4 regions of the Citrobacter enshiensis genome follow, and region 1 is predicted to be linked to each of the others. Evidence: predicted binding sites of a transcription regulator. Region 1 holds the regulator's gene; each other region holds the start of a gene.

Region 1 (5,674 bases):
CGATAGACTATTATCGTCAATGTAGCGCCATGCCGTTGCTCAATCAGATCGCCAAACCCACGCTGATTATTCACGCGAAAGACGATCCGTTTATGGACAGTCATGTGATCCCGAACCCCGAGAATCTGCCGCCGCAGGTTGAGTATCAGTTAACCGAGCATGGCGGGCACGTCGGCTTTATCGGCGGGACGCTGCGCCGCCCGGAAATGTGGCTTGAATCGCGCATCCCTGACTGGCTCACCACGTATCTGGAAGCATAATCATGATGATCCCCTGGCAGGAGTTGTCCGCTGAAACGCTGGATAACCTGATTGAAAGCTTTGTATTGCGCGAAGGCACCGATTATGGTGAACATGAGCGTTCGCTTGCGCAAAAAGTCGCCGACGTCAAACGTCAACTACAGCGCGGCGAGGCCGTTCTGGTGTGGTCTGAACTCCACGAAACGGTCAACATCATGCCCAGAAAACAGTTGCACGAGTAATCCGCCGCTGAGGGCCGACTATACTAAAACGAGTGTTTATTCATGGAGTTGTTATGTCTGCCAAACATCCGGTGATTGCGGTAACAGGGTCCAGCGGCGCGGGGACCACCACCACCAGCCTCGCGTTCCGTAAAATTTTTGCACAGTTAAATCTGCGCGCCGCCGAGGTGGAAGGCGACAGCTTTCATCGCTATACCCGCCCGGAAATGGACATGGCGATCCGCAAAGCGCGGGACGCCGGGCGACATATCAGTTATTTCGGCCCCGAAGCTAATGATTTTGGTCTGCTGGAACAAACGTTCAGCGAATACGGACAAGCGGGCAAAGGCCAGTCGCGGAAATATCTGCATACCTACGATGAAGCAGTACCGTGGAATCAGGTGCCGGGAACCTTTACGCCATGGCAACCCTTGCCCGAACCGACCGACGTCCTGTTCTATGAAGGGCTGCACGGCGGCGTAGTGACGCCGCACCATAACGTTGCGCGCCATGTGGATTTGCTGGTTGGCGTAGTACCGATCGTTAACCTGGAGTGGATACAGAAACTGATCCGCGACACTGGCGAACGTGGGCACTCCCGCGAAGCGGTGATGGATTCGGTGGTCCGTTCCATGGATGATTACATCAACTTTATCACCCCGCAGTTCTCCCGTACGCATATTAACTTCCAGCGCGTGCCCACTGTGGACACCTCGAATCCCTTCGCGGCAAAAGGCATCCCGTCATTAGACGAAAGCTTTGTCGTTATTCATTTTCGCAATCTGGAAGGGATCGATTTCCCCTGGTTACTGGCGATGCTTCAGGGCTCATTTATTTCACACATCAATACATTAGTCGTGCCGGGCGGCAAAATGGGACTGGCAATGGAGTTGATCATGCTGCCGCTGGTTCAGCGACTGATGGAAGGCAAAAAAATCGAATAATATGCAGCGTTGCCGGATAAGCGTCACGCCCTCCGGCAACGTGAGATCACGCGGCAATCACTTCATATGAATGCGTGATATTCACCGCTTTTTCCAGCATTAACGCAACGGAACAATATTTTTCTGCAGAAAGATCAACAGCTCGCGAAACGGCGGCATCTTTCAGTTCATTGCCGGTCACAATAAAATGCAGATTGATATGCGTAAACAGACGCGGCGCCTCTTCACGACGCTCAGAAGTGAGCTTCACTTCGCAGTTGGTCACGTCCTGGCGTCCCTTTTGCAAAATAGACACCACATCAATCGCACTGCAGCCACCCGCGGCCATTAACACCATTTCCATCGGACTCGGCGCTTTATCACCGGAGTTACCATCCATCAAAATCTGGTGGCCGGAAGCAGACTCTCCCAGGAAGGTTAACCCTTCGACCCATTTCACACGCGCTTGCATATTTCGTAACTCCAATGTTTCAATTTTCCTGACAGATTACGCGGACATAACAAATCTCGCAATGGAAGGCGACCTGCATCATGCTGAAGCGAGACACCAGGAGACACACGGCGAAAGCTATGCTAAAACAGTCAGGATGCTACAGTAATACATTGACGTACTGCATGTATGCAGAGGACATCACATTACAGGCTGCAGTACATTTTTAGCAGCCCCCTTCCCTGGCAGCGGGAAGCATATTTTGGCAACCCCAGAGACAGCGTCGTTTTCTGGCTCTGGAGACAGCTTATAACAGAGGATAACCGCGCATGGTGCTTGGCAAACCGCAAACAGACCCGACTCTCGAATGGTTCTTGTCTCATTGCCACATTCATAAGTACCCGTCGAAGAGCACGCTGATTCACCAGGGTGAAAAAGCAGAAACGTTGTACTACATCGTTAAAGGCTCAGTGGCAGTGCTGATTAAAGACGAAGAAGGGAAAGAGATGATCCTTTCTTATCTGAATCAGGGCGATTTCATTGGCGAATTAGGCCTGTTTGAAGAAGGCCAGGAACGCAGTGCATGGGTACGTGCAAAAACGGCCTGTGAAGTCGCTGAAATCTCCTACAAAAAATTTCGCCAACTGATCCAGGTAAACCCGGATATTCTGATGCGCCTGTCTTCCCAGATGGCTCGTCGCCTGCAAGTTACGTCCGAAAAAGTCGGCAACCTTGCCTTCCTCGACGTAACCGGTCGTATCGCTCAGACTCTGCTGAACCTGGCGAAACAACCCGATGCGATGACTCACCCGGACGGCATGCAAATCAAAATCACCCGTCAGGAGATCGGTCAGATCGTTGGCTGTTCTCGCGAAACCGTTGGTCGTATTCTGAAAATGCTGGAAGATCAGAACCTGATCTCAGCGCACGGTAAGACCATCGTCGTCTACGGCACTCGTTAACCCCGTCGAAATAGCGCATTACCCTGTAATGCGCCATTTTTGTTGGCACCGATGTGGCGAAGACTGATCTATCATCCTGAAATCAACTACGCACTGCGGCAAACGCTGGTGCTGTGTTTGCCTGTGGCGATTGGTCTTATCATTGGTCAGTTGCATCTGGGATTGCTCTTTTCTCTCGTTCCCGCCTGCTGCAACATTGCCGGGCTTGATACCCCCCACAAACGCTTTTTCAAACGCTTAGTCATTGGCGCATCGCTGTTTGCCGGATGCAGCCTGGTCATGCAGCTACTGCTCGCGCAAGCAATACCGCTGCCGCTGATTCTGACGGGGTTAACGCTGATTCTTGGCGTGACGGCGGAACTCAGCGCCTTGCATGCCCGACTCCTGCCGGCTTCGCTTATCGCCGCCATTTTCACGCTAAGCCTGGCCGGTAACATGCCCGTCTGGGAACCGTTGCTGATCTATGCCCTGGGCACCCTGTGGTACGGGCTTTTTAACTGGTTTTGGTTCTGGCTCTGGCGTGAACAACCGCTACGCGAGTCGCTCAGTTTGTTGTACCGCGAGCTGGCCGACTACTGCGAAGCCAAATACAGCCTGCTCACCCAGCACGCCGATCCTGAAAAAGCGCTGCCGCCCTTGTTGGTACGCCAACAGAAAGCGGTGGATCTCATCACCCAGTGTTACCAGCAAATGCACATGCTGTCGGCGCATCACAATAATGAATATAAACGCCTGCTGCGGGCCTTCCAGGAAGCGCTGGACTTACAGGAACATATCTCCGTCAGCCTGCATCAGCCGGAAGAGGTGCAAAAGCTGGTCGAACGCAGCCATGCAGAGCAGGTGATTCGCTGGAACGCGCAAACGGTCGCTGCGCGCTTACGCATCCTGGCGGATGATATTCTGTATCACCGCCTGCCGACTCGCTTTTCCATGGAAAAGCAGATTGGCGCGCTCGAGAAAATTGCCAACCAGCATCCCGATAACCCGGTGGGTCAGTTCTGTTACTGGCACTTTAGCCGCATTGCCCGCGTATTGCGGACCCAACGCCCGCTGTATGCCCGTGACCTGATGGCGGATAAACAGCGTCGACTCCCGCTGATCCCGGCGCTAAAAAACTATCTGTCATTCAAATCGCCCGCACTGCGAAATGCCGGGCGCATCAGCGTCATGCTGAGTATCGCCAGTCTGATGGGGAGCGCGTTACATCTGCCAAAACCGTACTGGATCCTGATGACGGTTCTGTTTGTAACGCAAAACGGCTACGGTGCGACGCGGGTTCGCATACTGCACCGTTCGGCGGGCACGCTGGTCGGGTTGGTGATTGCGGGCGTGACGCTACACTTCCACATCCCCGAAGGCTTCACACTGGCGGGCATGCTGGTCATTACGCTGGTGAGCTATCTGATCATTCGTAAAAACTACGGCTGGGCAACGGTCGGGTTTACGGTCACTGCGGTGTATACCCTGCAATTGCTGACGTTAAACGGCGAGCAGTACATTGTGCCGCGGTTTATTGACACGGTGATTGGCTGCCTGATCGCGTTTGGCGGGACGGTCTGGCTCTGGCCGCAGTGGCAGAGCGGTCTGTTGCGCAAAAACGCCCACGACGCGCTGGAAGCCGACCAGGAAGCTATACGCCTGATCCTCAGCGACAATCCACAGGCAACGCCGCTCGCGTATCAGCGTATGCGTGTCAATCAGGCGCACAACACGCTGTACAACTCGCTGAATCAGTCCATGCAGGAACCCGGATTTAACGCGCACTATCTGGCAGATATGAAACTGTGGGTGACGCACAGCCAGTTTATTGTCGAGCACATCAATGCGATGACAACGCTGGCGCGGGAACATACGATGCTGACGCCAGACCTTGCGCAACGCTATCTGGAATCGTGTGAAATTGCGCTCCAGCGCTGCCAGCAGCGTCTGGAGTATGACGGACCGGGCAGCTCTGGCGATGTGAATATTCTGGAAGCGCCAGAGATGCTCTCCCATGGGCCATTAAGTACCCTGGAACAACACCTGCAGCGCATACTGGGCCACCTGAACACCATGCACACCATTTCGTCGGTCGCCTGGCGTCAACGGCCTCACCACGGGATCTGGCTCAGCCGTCGGTTACGGGATATTAAGAGCTAACGACTTTCGCGACGGCCTGCGCGAAACGCTGCATTCCCTCATCGATATCCGCCTCTTCCACCACCAGCGAGGGGGCGAAGCGCATCACATCCGGACCGGCATTCAGCACCATCACACCTGCACTCGCTCCCGCATAAAGAAACTCACGCGCTCGTCCCTGATATTGCGGCTTCAACTCTGCCCCAATCAGCAGTCCCATCCCACGAATGTCGCTGAAAACATCGTACTGCTCGTCAATTTTCTGCAAATGCTGAACAAATTTCTGCCGTTTCGTCTGAATGCCGTCCAGCACGTCTGGCGTGTTAATAATATCGAACGCAGCGCCAGCAACCGCGCAGGCCAGCGGGTTACCACCGTAGGTGGAACCGTGAGAACCGACGTGAAACGCACAGGCAATCTCCTGCGTGGTCAGCATGGCGCTCACCGGGAAACCGCCGCCAAGCGCCTTGGCGCTGGTCAGAATATCCGGTGTCACGCCATAGTGCATATATGCAAACAGGGAGCCAGTACGCCCCATGCCGCACTGCACCTCATCAAAGACCAGCAATGCCTGATGCTGGTCACACAACTCGCGCAGTCCTTTCAGGAACTCGGGCGTTGCCGCCGTTAATCCCCCTTCCCCCTGGATGGGCTCCACCACCACCGCGCAGGTGTGGTCATCCATCACGGCTTTCACCGCATGCAGATCGTTAAAGGGAACATGGACGATGTCGGCCGGTTTCGGCCCAAAACCATCGGA
Region 2 (5,674 bases), 520 kb from region 1:
CTTCTGCCAGACCCAGCGCCATACCCTGACCAAGACCGGTATCACAACCCGTAACGACCGCTACTTTACCTTCGAGAGAAAATGCATTCAGAATCATTGTAAACCCTTAATTTTTTAGTACCTGTCACGGACAGGCATCATTGCCGTTCGCGACTAGCGCAGATCTTTTACTGCGACGTGGTCCATGTCATCAAAGACCTGGTTTTCGCCCACCATGCCCCAGATGAATGTATACGCTTTGGTGCCCACACCGGAGTGAATAGACCAGCTCGGCGAGATCACCGCCTGCTCGTTGTGCATCACGATATGACGCGTTTCCTGCGGCTGCCCCATCATGTGGAAGACACAGGTGTCTTCGTCCATGTTGAAATAGAAGTACACTTCCATACGGCGTTCATGGGTATGACACGGCATGGTATTCCACAGGTTGCCTGGCGCCAGTTCGGTCAGCCCCATGCTCAACTGGCAGGTTTCCAGAACATCCGGAACAAAATATTTGTTGATGGTGCGACGGTTACTGGTGGTGTTGTCGCCTAAAGTGACCGGAGCCACATCGGCTGGCGTCACTTTTTTGGTTGGATAAGTGGTGTGCGCCGGTGCGCAGTTGTAGTAGAACTTCGCCGGTTTTGCGGTATCTACGCTGGCAAAAACCACTTCTTTCGCGCCTTTACCCACATACAACGCATCGCGATGACCAATTTCATAGCACTGGCCGTCAACGGTAATCGTGCCCGGACCACCAATGTTGATCACGCCTAATTCGCGACGTTCCAGGAAGTAGGTCACGCCCAGTTGCTTACCGACTTCACCGCCTACCGAAACTGATTTCGCCACCGGCATAATACCACCGACGATAATGCGATCGATGTGGCTGTAAACCATGGTGTATTCGTCAGCCACAAACACGCTTTCAACTAAAAACTCATTGCGCAGTTGCTGGGTGTCCAGCGTTTTCGCGTGCGCACTGTGGATACTCTGTCTTACGTCCATATTTACCTCCAATGATAAATCGACCGTGAATTCCTGAACGGAGAGCAAAACGCTGTTCCGTTTTACCTAATGAGGCCATGATATCCCTCCGTGAATCTGTTTTCAATTATAAATAAAACAACGTTTCATTTTTATGATTTTTATTGTCAAAAGTGTAGTCTCGATCACGGTCAGGCGCAGCGCATCAAAAAAATAAAAAATAATTTATTTAAAAACAAAGAGATAATTGAAATATTGCGATTATTGCCCAACAGAGAGGCCAGGTGCAGTAAACAGAGAGGAAATGCGGAGGCGGTTATGACGCGGTTTCTCATCAACTTGCGTCATGAATCACAAATACTGAAACGATGTTTTGATAAATTATTCTTTGTTCGAGTGTTTCTGTAACTGGTCTTGCCCTCCGTGTGGAGGGCTTTTTTATGCCAGCGGCAAGGCGATGATCAGTCTCTCTCGATAGCCAATGCCACGCCCTGCCCGCCGCCGATACATAACGTCGCCAGCCCTTTACGCGCTTTACGTTTGACCATTTCATGCACCAGCGAAACCAAAATTCGACAACCTGAAGCGCCAATAGGATGGCCGAGGGCAATCGCGCCACCGTTAACGTTCACCCGGCGTTCATCCCACTCCAGCATTTTGCCCACTGAAAGCGCCTGCGCTGCAAACGCTTCGTTGGCTTCGATAAGATCCACATCTGCCAGTTGCCAGCCAACCCGTTCCAGGCAGCGGCGAGTGGCATAAACGGGGGCGATCCCCATCAGCGCGGGGTCCACGCCGACACTGGCAAAAGCACGAATACGCGCCAGTATGGGTAAATTCAACGCCTGCGCTTTGGCTTCACTCATCATCATAACGGCGGCGGCGCCATCATTAATTGACGAGGCATTTCCTGCCGTTACCGATCCCAGACGATCGAACGTGGGATCCAGCCTGGCCAGCCCTTCGGCGCTGGCATCGGTTCTCGGCTGTTCGTCCGTATCAATCACCCTTGATTGCCCATTGCGCTGAGTGGTAACAGGCACGATCTCATCTTTAAAGCGGCCCGCATCGATTGCAGCACGCGCTTTTTGCTGAGAGCTGAGCGCATAGGCGTCCTGCAACTCGCGGCTGATCCCGTATTCCCGCGCCAGATTTTCAGCGGTCACGCCCATGTGGTAATCGTTGAACGCATCCCACAAACCGTCGTGAACCAGGCTGTCGACCAGTTGGCTGTTGCCCAGTTGCGCTCCGGTCCGGCTGTCGGTGAGAACATGCGGCGCGCGGCTCATGTTTTCTTGTCCGCCCGCAATCACAATATCCGCCTCACCGCACTGGATAGCCTGGGTCGCCAGATGCAACGCTTTTAGCCCTGAGCCACACACATCGTTGATGGTGATAGCGGAAACCGTATTCGGCAACCCGCCTTTGATGGCGGACTGACGAGCAGGATTCTGCCCTGCTCCTGCTGTCAGAACCTGACCGAGGATAACTTCATCGATGGCATGTACATCAACACCCGTGCGCGCCATTAACGCTTTCACGACCACGCTGCCAAGCTCAACGGCAGAATGTCGAGCCAGCGTTCCCTGGAAGCAGCCAATGGGTGTTCGTAATGCCCCAACTATCACAACCTCTTTCATTACCACCTCTGCGCAAAATAACACCGCAATAGTAGAGGATTGTTAAAAATAGTTATCTCGAATGTTTAAAAAAAGTGAGTTTTATCACAAAGGAAATACGTATCGTTGGGGCTACGTCGCGACACGTCCCTGTTGCAAATGGTATCGGAGCCAGCTTCCCGCAGCTCCTGGGGGAGATTTCTTATTCCAGAGGAGATCGATAGAGATAGCCCTGGGCCAGCCGGGTACATCCAGCTGAACCAACGGTTTCTCCGCGGCAAATTCTTCGACCAACGCACAGGGCAGCGCACACCAGCCGAATCCCTGTACCGCCATACTGAGCAATAATAAATAGTTAGGCGCGGACCACACCGGTCCTCTCGCCACGTTGGCGCCGCTTTCAAAATAGGTGTTCAGTCGCAGTTCACGCCAGGTATGCAGTTGATCCCAGGAGACTTTTTCCTGCGTCGCCAGCGGGTGCGTTGCGGCGGCATACAGTCCCATCCAGGTTTGCATCGGCAACCGCGTGACGCCCATATCCGTAGGGTAGTCGTCGCGGGCCTCTATCAACCCCACCTGCGCGCGCCCTTTTTGCAACAGATCGATAACGTCCTCATCCTCACCGATCAGGCATTCAAACTCCGTGTGGGGAAATTGCCGATCAAACTGCACCATCAGTTCTTCGAGAACATCCGGATGCAGAGTGTCGGAAAGGACAAAGGTCAGGCGCGCTTCCGTTTCTCCGGACAACGACAATGCCACTTCATCCAGCCGGTCGCTCGCCGACAAAATAGCCTGCACATAGCTGAGCACCCGTTTTCCCTCTTCCGTCAGCACCGGTTGCCGCGACGATCGGTCGAATAGCGAGAAACCGAGGTCGGCCTCCAGATGCGCGATCGCCGTACTGATGGTGGACTGGCTTTTACGCAGCCGCCGCGCCGCCGCAGAAAAGGAACCGCAGGAGACGGTTTCTACAAACGCCGTTAATGCTTCAGGAGAGTAGCGCATGAACTATCTACTTTATCGATGGATACTATCTTTTAGATATCACATTAAGCGATAAAATGCCCAGGATTCCACACTATTCCGAACATAAAAGAAGGTTTCACGCTATGCAACACGATGCTGTACAACGCCGCTCCTTACCTGAGCGTATTTTTCATGCCGTCTGCTTTGAGGGTATCGCAACGGCTATTCTCGCCCCAACGACGGCATGGTTAATGCAGCGCTCCGTTCTCGAAATGGGCGGCCTCACCGTGCTGCTGGCAACCACTGCGATGATCTGGAATATCATCTATAACGCGCTGTTTGACCGTTTTTGGCCTGCGCATCTGGTCAAACGTACCGCCAAAGTCCGCGCCTTTCATGCCCTGGGATTTGAAAGCGGCTTTATCGTGATTGGGGTGAGTATTGTGGCGTATGTGCTGAGTGTCAGTCTGCTACAAGCATTCACACTGGAAATAGGTTTCTTCCTGTTCTTCCTGCCCTACACCATGCTCTATAACTGGGCCTACGATACGTTGCGCCATCGTGTGATCAAACATCGCCAGCAGCGCGTTACTGCCTGATAACGCTCTGATTTGCCGGAGTCGCTGTGATTCCGGCATTTTATCTGTTCGCTCCCTCTATGTTTAAGCCTCCCGCAATAACCCCTGTTTATGGTAAATTGTGCTTCTTTTTTGTTTATTTTATAGTTGATACGTTCAGATAATGTCGAAAATTTGGTCAAAAGAAGAGACTCTCTGGAGTTTCGCGTTATATGGAACTGCCGTAGGTGCAGGAACCCTCTTCCTCCCCATACAGCTGGGTTCCGCGGGGGCGATTGTTCTGTTTATCACCGCGCTGGTCGCCTGGCCATTGACTTACTGGCCGCACAAGGCGTTGTGTCAGTTCATCCTCTCGTCGAAAACCTCTGCAGGAGAAGGGATCACCGGCGCGGTAACACACTACTACGGTAAAAAGGTAGGCAGCCTGATCACCGCGTTGTATTTTATTGCCTTCTTTGTGGTCGTGCTGATTTATGCCGTGGCGATCACCAACTCGCTCACCGAACAGGTGGCAAAGCATCTGCAGGTAGACCTCCGCATCCGTATGCTGGTCAGTCTGGGCGTGGTGGTGACGCTGAACCTGATTTTTCTGATGGGGCGCCATGCCACGCTTCGTGTGATGGGATTTTTGGTGTTTCCGCTCATCGCGTACTTTTTATTTCTCTCGTTCTATTTGACCGGAAGCTGGCAACCCTCTTTATTGACCAGCCAGATGTCTTTCGATCAGCACACGCTTCATCAGGTATGGATATCTATTCCCGTGATGGTTTTCGCTTTTAGCCATACGCCGATTATTTCCACGTTTGCCATCGACAGGCGTGAAAAATATGGCGAGCAGGCCATGGGTAAATGCAAAAAAATCATGAAGGTCGCCTACCTGATCATCAGCCTGAGCGTGTTGTTTTTCGTCTTTAGCTGTCTGCTCTCGATTCCGCCCGCTTACATTGAAGCGGCCAAACATGAGGGCGTAACCATTCTGTCCGCGCTGTCGATGATGCAAAATGCCCCCGCCTGGCTGTCGATTTCCGGGATTATTGTCGCCGTTGTCGCCATGTCGAAGTCATTCCTCGGCACCTATTTCGGCGTGATCGAAGGGGCAACTGAGGTGGTGAAAACCGGCTTACAGCAGGTTGGCGTGAAGAAAAGCCGCGCCTTTCATCGCGCGCTTTCCATTATGCTGGTTTCGGTGATCACCTTTATTGTCTGCTGCATTAACCCAAATGCAATCTCAATGATTTACGCGATCAGCGGCCCGCTCATCGCCATGATTTTGTTCATCATGCCGACGCTGTCGACCTATCTGATCCCGACGCTAAAACCCTACCGCTCACTGAGTAATCTGGTAACCCTGATTGTTGGTCTGCTCTGTGTTTCCGTGATGTTTTTTAGCTAACGACAATCTTAACGGCTCACACGCCTGAAGGTGTTTGAGCCGTTAAATTTCCCCCTCACTTCTCGTTAATTCGCATCCATACAGAGCAACGATGGCGAACCCACGGTGGTAAATGCCCAACCTTCCCGATACTTGTTAATCAGAAG
Region 3 (5,674 bases), 570 kb from region 1:
ACAGCGCCAGGGCGCTGGCCAGCGGGGTCACGCCAAAACGTTTACCGAGCGCAATCAGCTCTTCACGCGTGATCGTTTGTTTCATGCCACCCATCGAATAGATTTTGACTAAAACTTCAGCAGATTTCTCTGCGGTATCTATCAAACCGAACGCTTCGTCCAGGGTAGGGCCACTGCCGAATACGCCGTGGAACGGCCACAGTACCAGCGAATGTTTCTGCATTTCGACCGCAGTCGCCTGGCCGATCTCGTCGGTGCCCGGCACCATCCACGGCAGAATGCCGACGCCATCGGGGAAGACCACCAGACACTCGGTGCTACCTTCCCACAGCTGGCGGGTAATGACGTCGGTGCGGTTTTCCAGCACGTAGGTCAGGGCGATCAGGTTGGTGGCGTGGCAGTGCATGATCACGCGGTCTTTGCCGCCGGTGGCCTTGATGCGCTCGCAGTGGGAAAGGAAGTGCGCTGGCAATTCGGAGGTCGGCACCGCTTCGTGGGTTAAGCCCCACAGGATGTGATAGCCCGCGCCGTCGCTGTCGACTTTCACCACGCCGATGTTTGCCGTCGGGTCGAGTTGAACGTTGCGGAAGAATTTACCGGAGCCGGTCACGATAAACGGGGTGTTTGCCAGTAACGGCATCGGCTGACTCAGCGCGATATAGCGCGGTTCTGCGTGGAAATCGCCGGCAAATGGCGCAATATCCGCTTCATCCAGACGCAATGTCAGGTTGCCGCCGTTGCGCTCATCCCAGCCTTTCAGCCAGGCGTCAGAAGTGGCTTTGATCATCCCCTGGACGAACCAGGAATTCATAATGTTCTGCATGTTCGGTGTTCCTGTATATTTTGTTGCCCGAAATCGCTCGGGTCTTACGTAGGCCGGATAAGCACAGCGCCATCCGGCATTCGTGTTTTATTTATTGCCGGATGGCGACGCGATGCGTCTTATCCGGCCTACAGACCAATTGCGCTCAGTTAGCCGCGTTTGCTCAGAATATCTTTTTCGTACGCGCGCACGTTCTCCAGCCACTGGCTGCCCGCTGGCGTATCGTGACGCTGGCAATACATCTCCCACACGGCCTGCCACGGCAGGCATTTCTGCTCTTCAAGCAACGCCAGACGCGCGGTGTAATCGCCTTCGGCTTCCAGCTTACGCAGCTCGGCAGTGGGTTCCAGCAGGGCGCGCAGCAGCGCTTTCTTCATGTTGCGGGTGCCGATAACCCACGCGGCGATGCGGTTGATAGACGCGTCGAAGAAGTCGAGGCCGATGTGCACGCGATCGAACAGATCGTTGCGTACAATCTCGCTGGCGATCGCCTGCGTTTCATCGTCCAGCAGCACCACATGGTCGCTGTCCCAACGCACCGGACGGCTCACGTGCAGCAGCAGACGCGGTACATACAGCATGGCGGCGGAGATCTTGTCAGAGATCACTTCAGTCGGGTGGAAGTGGCCCGCATCCAGGCACAGCGCGGTCTGGCGGCTGGCGGCGTAGCCCATATAGAACTCATTGGAGCCGACGGTGTAGCTTTCTGCGCCAATACCGAACAGCTTGCTCTCAACGGCATCAATGTGATGCGCCGGGTCCAGTTTCTCGCTGATGACATCATCCAGCGCATTCAGCAGACGCTGACGTGGTGCCAGACGGTCAACAGTGATGTCTTTCATGCCATCCGGGATCCAGATGTTCATCACCGACGGGGTGCCCAGTTGCTCACCGAAATAGGCGGAGATGCGGCGGCTGGCCTTGCAGTGATCGATCCAGAACTGGCGAATTTTCGCATCCGGATGGGAAAGGGTGAAACCGTCAGCGCTCAGCGGATGTGAGAAGCAGGACGGGTTAAAATCGAGACCCAGTTGGTTGGCTTTCGCCCACTCCACCCAGTTTTTGAAGTGTTCTGGCTTGATCTGGTCACGAGAAACCGGCGTGTCGGATTCCAGATAGATCGCATGCAGATTCAGGCGCTTCGGCCCAGGGATCAGGCTCAGCGCCTGCTCCAGATCGGCACGTAATTCGGTCGCGTTACGCGCTTTGCCCGGGTAGTTACCCGTCGCCTGAATACCGCCGGTCAGGTTGCCTTCCGGGTTTTCAAAACCGGCGACGTCATCGCCCTGCCAGCAGTGCATAGAGACCGGCAGACGATCGAGCTGACGCAGGGTCTCTTCGACATCGATACCTACCGCAGCAAAACGCTGTTTCGCCAGGTCCCAGGCTTGTTCAAGTTGAGTGGTCATGCGCAAAGCTCCTTTGTCTGTCGTGTGGATTGAAACTGCGCAACATGGCGGGCAATTTCGCTATCAGGATGAGGAATAAAGGTGGTCAGGTCGTAGTTGGCGCTCACCACCTGACGGAAATCATCAACGTTGGTCAGTTCGTCCAGCGTCATGAGCTGGATACCGATGTTGCCGAGCGTGGACGCCTCTACGGGACCGGCCATCACACGGATACCGCAGGCGTCGGCGCACAGTTGGTTCAGTAATGCGTTCTGGCAACCGCCGCCGACGATATGCAGGCTGGTGAAGGCTTCACCGCGAAGGTCGGCCAGTTCCTGCAGGACGCGGGCGTACAGCAACGCCAGGCTGTCGAAAATGCAGCGGGCCAGTTCGGCGTCTTGCGTGGGCACCGGTTGACCGGTTTCACGACAGGCAGCCTGAATTTCCGCGCCCATATCGGCAGGGTTGATAAAGCGATCGTCATTAGGATTAATCACGAAACGGCAAGCGGGCAGCGCCTGCGTTTGCTCGATCAGCGCAGGCAGATCGGTAATCTGGCGTTCTTTCAGGACGCGCTGAAGCAGCCACAGTCCCATGATATTTTTCAGCACGCGGTAGCGACCTTCCGCGCCGCCCTCGTTGGTAATATTGGCGCTTAGCGCAACGTCATTGGTATAGGGCGTTCTGCTCTCGAAGCCCATCAGCGACCAGGTACCGGAAGAGAGGTAGGCACTGTTTTTTTCTGCCAGCGGAGAGGCAATCACCGCGCTGGCGGTATCGTGGCTGGCGACGGCAACGACCGGGATCTGATTCCCCTGCGGGCAAATCCAGTGGCCGATGACATTGCCCGGATGCGTTGGAGTACCAAACCAGGCTTGATCCGCTCCAGTCCACGCCAGCAGCGTTTCATCCCAGTCGTCGTTATGAATATTGACGAGTTGCGTGGTGGTGGCGTTGGTGTATTCCCAGTTCATTTTGCCCGTCAGGCAATAGGCAAAGTAATCAGGAATCAGCAGGGCGTGCGCCACCTGGGGGACCAGCTCCGGTTGTTGTTCAACCAGCGCGCGTAACTGATACAACGTGTTAAACGGCAAAAACTGAATACCGCTGCGGCGATAAATTTCCGCTTTCCCGAGTTGTTCCTGCGCCTGTTGCATCACGCCTGTGGTACGGCTGTCACGGTAGGAGACGGGCAGACCGACGCGCTGACCGTGTTTATCCAGCAGGACATAGTCCACGCCCCAGGTATCAATCCCGATGCTGTCAATGCGGATGCCTTCATCGCAGACTTTCTCCAGCCCAAGACGGATGGCCTCTTCCAGACTGTCGATATCCCAGGCGTCGAAGCCGTCTGTTTTTTGCAGGCAATTCACGAAACGGTGGATTTCACGCAACGTCAGGGTGCGGTGTGCGCTGTCGTAACGCGCCAGCATAACGCGTCCACTGGATGCGCCGAGATCGACAGCGACACAATGGCGAAAAGTCATAATGAGGTCCTTCCAGGAGTGATGGCAATGAGTCTAAGAACCCCGGGGAAAAGGTACCTTCTTGCTACTGACAGCCAAAATTAGCCGCTGGCAAGAAAGCAAAGATGAACGTGATGACGTTCACAGTTTCCAGTAATGAGCCTGTTTTTAGCTGATGTGACGGCGACCGCATTTAGCGAACTTTCCTGCCCTGTCTTGAAAAAATGACCGGATATGCGTGCTTTCGTGTCAAAACTTTAAGGTGAGGTGGCGACCCCTTAATTACTATTTCGGTCATGTTCCACTTCATGTCAGGAAGCCATCATGACCCTATTGCACAGCGTGGATTTTTTTCCGTCAGGTAAAGCCCCCATCGCCATTGAACCCCGGCTTCCTCAGTCTGCTTTTCCTGAACACCATCATGATTTTCATGAAATCGTGATCGTTGAACATGGCACGGGCATTCATGTGTTCAACGGACAGCCGTACACCATTAGCGGCGGCACCGTCTGTTTTGTTCGCGATCATGACCGACACATGTATGAACATACTGACAATCTGTGCCTGACCAATGTGCTCTATCGTTCGCCGGATGCGTTCCAGTTTCTGGCAGGGCTGAACCAGCTTTTACCGCAGGAACAGGATGGGCTGTATCCGTCCCACTGGCGGGTAAACCAGGGGGTGTTACAGCAGGTGCGCCAGTTGGTTGCTCAGCTGGAACAACCCGATGAAGAGATGGATACGCCAGCGATTGCCAACCGCGAAATCGTGTTTATGCAGTTGCTGGTATTGCTACGCAGAAGCAGTCTGATGGAAGGGGCGACGGATAATGATGCGCGGCTGAATCACCTGATGGCCTGGCTGGAAGATCACTTTGCCGAAGAGGTTTGCTGGGAAGCCGTGGCCGATCGGTTTTCGCTCTCATTACGCACCTTGCACCGTCAGTTGAAACAACAAACCGGGCTGACGCCGCAGCGCTATCTGAACCGGCTGCGTTTAATTAAAGCGCGTCATCTGCTACGCCACAGCGATGACAGTGTTACCGATATCGCCTATCGCTGCGGATTTGGCGACAGTAACCACTTTTCGACGCTTTTTCGCCGCGAATTTGACTGGTCGCCGCGTGATATCCGCCAGGGACGCGACGCATTGCTGCAATAACGCAGATGCTGAAGTATGACGAGTATATCAACGTTTTTTGCCGCCGCTTGACGCATAATATAATGTTGTTATTGGTTGGGGTGATGTGGTGGCAAATCAGCTCGTTCTTCATAAAGCCGACTTTTTTGCAAGCGACGCGCAGGCGGTTGCTGTCGCCGATCGCTATCCGCAAAATGTATTTGCGGAACACACCCATGATTTTTGTGAACTGGTGCTGGTCTGGCGTGGCAACGGTTTGCATGTGCTCAATGAACGCCCGTATCGCATTACGCGCGGCGACCTGTTCTATATTCGCGCCGAAGATAAACACTCCTACACGTCTGTTAACGATCTGGTATTACAGAACATCATCTACTGCCCGGAGCGGCTGAAGCTGAATCTGCAGTGGGAAGAGGCGATACCTGGATTTAACGGCACCCAATGGCAGCCGCACTGGCGTCTGACCAGCGCAGGTATGACTCAGGCGCGGCAGGTTATCAGCCAACTTGAGCATGAAAGTCAGCAGCGCTGCCCGTTGGCTAACGGTATGGCGGAGCTGCTGTTTGGGCAACTGGTGATGATCCTGAAACGCCATCGCTATGCCACGGATAATCTTCCTGCTACCTCAAGTGAAACGCTATTGGACAAACTGATTACTGCGCTGGCGGGCAGCCTGGAGCACCCGTTTGCGCTGGATGAATTTTGCGCCAGGGAAGCCTGCAGTGAACGCGTGTTGCGCCAGCAGTTTCGCGCCCAAACCGGCATGACCATCAACCAATATTTGCGCCAGATCCGCGTTTGCCACGCACAATATTTGCTCCAGCATAGCCGCCTGATGATCGGTGAGATTTCGATGC
Region 4 (5,674 bases), 410 kb from region 1:
AGCCATACGCGCGGATCGTAGTATTTCTTGTTCGGCTGATCTTCGCCTTTCGGGTTGCCCAGTTGGCCCTGCAGGTAAGCTTCGTTCGCTTTGTAGTAGTTCAGAACACCTTCCCAGGTCGCCCATTGGGTGTCGGTATCGATGTTCATTTTCACTACGCCGTAGCTTACGGAGTCTTTGATTTCCTGAGCAGTAGAACCGGAACCGCCGTGGAAAACGAAGTTCAGGCTGTTGTGCGGCAGGTTATGTTTCTTAGAAACATAGTCCTGAGAGTCGCGCAGGATGGTCGGAGTCAGAACCACGTTACCTGGCTTGTAGACGCCGTGTACGTTACCGAAGGAAGCGGCGATGGTGAAGCGTGGGCTGATTTTGCTCAGCTCGGTGTACGCGTAATCAACGTCTTCCGGCTGGGTGTACAGTGCAGAAGCGTCCATGTGGCTGTTGTCTACGCCATCTTCTTCACCACCGGTGCAACCCAGTTCGATTTCCAGGGTCATGCCCATTTTGGACATGCGCGCCAGATATTTGGAGCAGATTTCGATGTTCTCTTCCAGAGACTCTTCAGACAGGTCGATCATGTGAGAAGAGAACAGCGGCTTGCCGGTAGCAGCAAAGTGTTTTTCACCCGCGTCCAGCAGACCGTCGATCCACGGCAGCAGTTTCTTCGCGCAGTGGTCAGTGTGCAGGATAACCGGAACACCGTAGTGTTCAGCCATCTGATGAACGTGATGCGCACCAGAGATAGCACCCAGGATTGCTGCGCCCTGAGGAACATCAGACTTCACGCCTTTACCCGCGATGAAAGAAGCACCACCGTTAGAGAACTGAACGATAACCGGCGCTTTAACTTTTGCAGCGGTTTCCAGAACGGCGTTAATGGAGTCGGTACCGACGCAGTTAACTGCTGGCAGAGCGAAGTTGTTTTCTTTTGCTACCTGGAACACTTTCTGTACGTCATCACCAGTGATTACGCCTGGTTTTACGAAATCAAAAATTTTAGACATGTTTCGTTGTCCTGTATCGTCGGGCCTTAGAAAATGGTGCGTGCTTGCAAAGCGCGCTGAAAATTGGGCAGGTTTCCCTGCCCTTTAATGACTTACTTCTTAGCGCGCTCTTCGAGCATTGCTACTGCCGGCAGTACTTTGCCTTCCACGAATTCGAGGAATGCGCCGCCGCCAGTGGAAATGTAGGAGATCTTGTCAGCGATACCGAACAGGTCGATAGCTGCCAGAGTGTCGCCGCCGCCAGCGATGGAGAATGCTTCGCTGTCTGCAATGGCGTTAGCAACGATTTCAGTACCTTTACGGAAGTTCGGGAATTCAAACACGCCTACCGGACCGTTCCACAGAATGGTTTTTGCATTCTTCAGGATTTCAGCCAGTTGCTGTGCAGAAGCATCACCGATATCCAGGATCTGCTCGTCTTCTTTAACGTCAGAAACAGATTTCAGGGTAGCCGCTGCAGTTTCAGAGAATTCAGTCGCTACGCGAACGTCAGCCGGAACCGGGATGTCACAAATAGTCAGCAGACGTTTTGCTTCATCAACCAGGTCAGCTTCGTACAGGGATTTGCCGACGTTGTGGCCTTGAGCAGCAACGAAGGTGTTGGCGATACCACCGCCCACGATCAGCTGGTCAGCGATTTTAGACAGAGAATCCAGAACGGTCAGTTTGGTAGAAACTTTAGAACCACCAACGATAGCCACCATCGGGCGAGCCGGTTCTTTCAGTGCTTTGCCCAGTGCTTCCAGTTCGTCAGCCAACAGCGGGCCTGCGCAAGCAACGTCTGCGAATTTACCGATACCGTGAGTAGAAGCCTGTGCACGGTGAGCCGTACCGAAGGCATCCATGACGAATACGTCGCACAATGCAGCGTATTTTTTGGACAGTGCTTCGTCGTCTTTCTTCTCGCCTTTGTTAAAGCGAACGTTTTCCAGAACCACCAGTTCACCGGCTGCAACTTCAACGCCGTCCAGGTAATCTTTTACCAGACGAACCGGGTTAGACAGTTTGTCTTTCAGGTAGTTAACAACCGGCAGCAGAGAGAATTCTTCGTTGTACTCGCCTTCGGTAGGACGACCCAGGTGGGAAGTTACCATCACTTTTGCACCCTGCTTCAGGGCCAGTTCGATGGTTGGCAGGGAAGCACGGATACGCGCGTCGCTGGTTACTTTCCCTTCTTTAACTGGTACGTTCAGATCCGCACGGATAAAAACACGTTTACCAGCAAGATCCAGATCGGTCATCTTAATTACAGACATGGTGAATCCTCTCGTTGATTCTTAAAGTTTTGCAAGCGCTCACGCGCCTTACCTGAAACCAATAGCAGCCATAGCTAACGTTGTGTCGAGCATGCGGTTAGCAAAGCCCCATTCATTATCGCACCAGACCAGTGTTTTGATCAGGTGAGCACCACTCACACGCGTTTGAGTGCCATCAACAATGGCGCTGTGCGGGTCGTGGTTAAAATCTACAGAGACCAACGGTAATTCCGTATAGTCAACTATACCATGAAATGCACCTTGTGCTGCTTTTTGCAGCAACTGATTGACTTCATTGGCTTTTACTGGTTTTTTCACCGTCACGCTTAAGTCGATCGCCGTCACATTTATGGTCGGCACGCGGACGGCAATCGCTTCGAATCGATCGTTGAATTGCGGAAAAATTCGCGTAATACCGACGGCCAGTTTGGTATCAACCGGAATAATCGACTGGCTCGCAGCTCGCGTACGCCGCAGGTCAGAATGATACGCATCAATCACCTGTTGATCGTGCATAGCCGAGTGGATCGTGGTGACGGTTCCGGACTCAATGCCATAAGCATCATCCAACAACTTGATGACCGGAATAATGCAATTGGTGGTGCAGGAGGCATTCGAGACAATGTGGTGTTCTGCCCGCAACTGTTCCTGATTCACGCCAAATACCACGGTGGCGTCGAGATCGTTGCTGCCAGGATGTGAAAAGAGCACTTTCTTTGCGCCAGCGGCGATATGTGCCTCGCCGTGCTCGCGGTTGCCGTAGACACCGGTGCAATCCAACACGACGTCAACACCCAGTTCACGCCAGGGAAGCGCGTCGAGAGTCCGTTCGTGCAAAATGCGAATAGCATCATCGCCAACGATGAGCTGATCGCGCTCCTGGCGAACATCCCAGGCAAAACGCCCATGGCTGGTGTCATATTTCAACAAATGCGCCATGCCTGCAGCATCCGCCAGTTCGTTGATTGCCACCACGGTGATTTCCGCCCGACGTCCGGATTCATACAAAGCACGAACCACATTACGTCCGATACGACCAAAGCCATTAATCGCTACGCGTACGGTCATAGGTCTCCTGCAAGGCTATCCCGATTCAAATGAGGCTGACAGAGTAATCCAGCAAATCGTCGAGGAAAACCTTACCTGTCGCAAACTGCGACTGATTGATTACTTGTCGAACATTTAATCGACTGAAACGCTTCAGCTAGAATAAGCGAAACCAGGAATAAAAGGAATGATTGTCCAGTCAAAGAACGCAGTTATCTGACTTACGTCACATTTCGGCACCCACTCGCCTCTGTTTTATTCCATATTCCAGAATTGCGAATAAGCGTAGCAAGATCTTTTCGTTGTCGCGTCGTAAATCCTGATTTATATCAGGAAGCACAGCCACCAGCGTCTATATTATCAGCTTTACGTCCGAGTCTCGGAGTCCCTCAAAATATGACTACATCTCATCTTCCCTCGTCTGAAGCACGGTTTTATGCGCTTCGTTTGCTTCCCGGTCAGGAAGTCTTCACACAGTTACATGCGTTTGTAAACCAACACCAGCTGCAAGCCGCCTGGATTGCAGGTTGTACCGGCAGTCTGACCGACATCGCCCTGCGATACGCCGGACAGGAAGAAACCACACTGCTTAGCGGAACGTATGAAGTGATCTCTCTGAGCGGCACGCTCGAACTCACTGGCGAACATCTGCATCTCTCAGTCTCAGATCCAAAGGGTGCCATGCTGGGCGGCCATATGATGCCTGGCTGCACCGTTCGCACCACGCTTGAACTGGTGATCGGCGAGCTGACCGCAGTGGCGTTTAACCGCCAGCCTTGTGCGATTTCCACCTATGACGAACTGGTTATTTCCCCCCGTTAATCCTTCACCTGGTAAGAGGTTTTTTATGGCGCGTCGTCAATTTTCCAGCCAGTCGCTGGTACTGATTGTGATTTCTATAGCCATCAATATGATCGGCGGACAGCTCATCAGCATGCTGAAACTGCCCATTTTTCTGGATTCTATCGGCACCCTGATAAGCGCAGTGCTGTTAGGTCCCGTCATTGGTATGTTGACCGGATTACTGACTAATCTACTCTGGGGATTGTTGACCGATCCTATTGCAGCGGCATTCGCGCCCGTCGCCATGATCATTGGCCTGGTCGCTGGATGGCTGGCACGGGCGGGCTGGTTTCGCACATTACCGAAAGTCGTGGCCAGCGGCGTGGTGATTACACTGGCGGTCACGCTGGTTGCCGTACCCTTGCGTACCGCGCTCTTTGGCGGGGTGACCGGCAGCGGCGCCGATCTGTTTATCGCCTGGATGCACTCTGTCGGCCAGAATCTGGTGGAATCTGTCGCCATTACCGTGCTGGGTGCCAATCTGGTCGATAAGATCCTGACGGCGGTTATCGTCTGGATGCTACTGCGACAGCTGCCGCTTCGCACTACACGCCATTTCCCCACAATGTCTGCCGTGCGCTAATGCACCCGTTCACCTCGTTAACCCTGTGGGCACTGGCGGCCTGCTCCACGTTGCTGCTGCCCACTAACACCATACTTCCTTTCTACAGCGGAGCCGCCTTTCTCTGTTTAGCGGGGGTGAAGGCCACACGTCAGCGGGCAAAATACGTTGCGTGGCTGATGCTTTCGCTGGGATTTGGCCTGTGGCTCGTGCACGGCGGCTGGCTTAGCGAGTGGATCAGCGGTAAGCCGCGCGATCCACAGCGCTGGGCGCAAGCCATCACGTTGTGGCTGCGGATTCTGGCGATTGTCTCCACGTCACAACTTTGGATGCAGTACGTGCCGGTTCGCCAGTTTATCCGCGCGCTGTTTGCGTCTCGTTTACCCCCTGGCGTCGCTTATCTGTTTGCGGGGCCGCTGCTGGTGGTAGAACAGCTCAGGCAACAACTGGCGATCATTCACGAAGCGCAGCGCGCACGCGGTGTGCCGCTGGATGAAGGCTGGTATCAGCGGCTTCGCGCCATGCCTGCGCTGATTGTTCCTCTGACACATAATGCCCTCAACGATCTGGCGGTACGCGGCGCAGCACTGGATATGCGGGCATTTCGATTACACCGACGCCGTACCACGCTATGGGCGCCAGCGGACAGTACGTTTCAGCGTGTGGCGCGCTACAGTATGGTGCTTTTCATGCTGGCGGAAGCGGGAGTCTGGATATGGTTACGCTAGAACAGTTTTGCTATCACCCGACACAGACCACACGCCCTGTGTCTAAGGTTAATTTCCACTACGCTGAACCCGGCATGGTGGCGATTTTTGGTGATAACGGCAGCGGGAAAAGCACGCTGGCTCAACTGATGGCCGGCTGGTACCCCGATTTTCTGCCTGGCGAGATTGAGGGCAAAGGATACCTTCTGGGCGCGCCGATCGGCGAGCGCACTTTGGTAGAGCAGTCACAAACCA

What was found. The regulator CRP, encoded in region 1, controls carbon source genes, mostly activating them, when cyclic AMP is high. The targets are predictions, from matches to a motif close to ATGTGANNNNNNTCACAT.
Region 2: a site for CRP is predicted at 2,682-2,699, ahead of P2W74_RS04305 (acetyl-CoA C-acetyltransferase). Genes of this name have one in related genera too.
Region 3: a site for CRP is predicted at 3,853-3,870, ahead of rhaS (HTH-type transcriptional activator RhaS). Genes of this name have one in related genera too.
Region 4: a site for CRP is predicted at 3,522-3,539, ahead of epd (erythrose-4-phosphate dehydrogenase). Genes of this name have one in related genera too.

Annotation. Positions count from the first base shown of each region.
Region 1 is NZ_CP119862.1:366,899-372,572, reverse strand. Features, by position in the region: partial or broken gene P2W74_RS01675 (hydrolase) at 1-260, shown strand, start outside; gene P2W74_RS01670 (YheU family protein) at 263-481, shown strand; gene P2W74_RS01665 (phosphoribulokinase) at 535-1,404, shown strand; gene P2W74_RS01660 (OsmC family protein) at 1,451-1,855, opposite strand; gene crp (cAMP-activated global transcriptional regulator CRP) at 2,164-2,796, shown strand; gene P2W74_RS01650 (YccS/YhfK family putative transporter) at 2,848-4,935, shown strand; gene argD (bifunctional acetylornithine/succinyldiaminopimelate transaminase) at 4,925-5,674, opposite strand, start outside.
Region 2 is NZ_CP119862.1:885,227-890,900, reverse strand. Features, by position in the region: gene kduD (2-dehydro-3-deoxy-D-gluconate 5-dehydrogenase KduD) at 1-97, opposite strand, end outside; gene kduI (5-dehydro-4-deoxy-D-glucuronate isomerase) at 154-990, opposite strand; gene P2W74_RS04305 (acetyl-CoA C-acetyltransferase) at 1,431-2,609, opposite strand; gene P2W74_RS04300 (LysR family transcriptional regulator) at 2,721-3,596, opposite strand; gene P2W74_RS04295 (multidrug/biocide efflux PACE transporter) at 3,701-4,156, shown strand; gene P2W74_RS04290 (amino acid permease) at 4,299-5,528, shown strand; gene P2W74_RS04285 (hypothetical protein) at 5,594-5,674, opposite strand, start outside.
Region 3 is NZ_CP119862.1:4,714,865-4,720,538, reverse strand. Features, by position in the region: gene rhaD (rhamnulose-1-phosphate aldolase) at 1-823, opposite strand, end outside; gene rhaA (L-rhamnose isomerase) at 973-2,232, opposite strand; gene rhaB (rhamnulokinase) at 2,229-3,698, opposite strand; gene rhaS (HTH-type transcriptional activator RhaS) at 4,002-4,838, shown strand; gene rhaR (HTH-type transcriptional activator RhaR) at 4,927-5,674, shown strand, end outside.
Region 4 is NZ_CP119862.1:772,217-777,890, reverse strand. Features, by position in the region: gene fbaA (class II fructose-bisphosphate aldolase) at 1-1,004, opposite strand, end outside; gene pgk (phosphoglycerate kinase) at 1,097-2,260, opposite strand; gene epd (erythrose-4-phosphate dehydrogenase) at 2,309-3,328, opposite strand; gene P2W74_RS03805 (PPC domain-containing DNA-binding protein) at 3,704-4,129, shown strand; gene P2W74_RS03800 (ECF transporter S component) at 4,155-4,733, shown strand; gene P2W74_RS03795 (energy-coupling factor transporter transmembrane component T) at 4,733-5,440, shown strand; gene P2W74_RS03790 (ABC transporter ATP-binding protein) at 5,428-5,674, shown strand, end outside.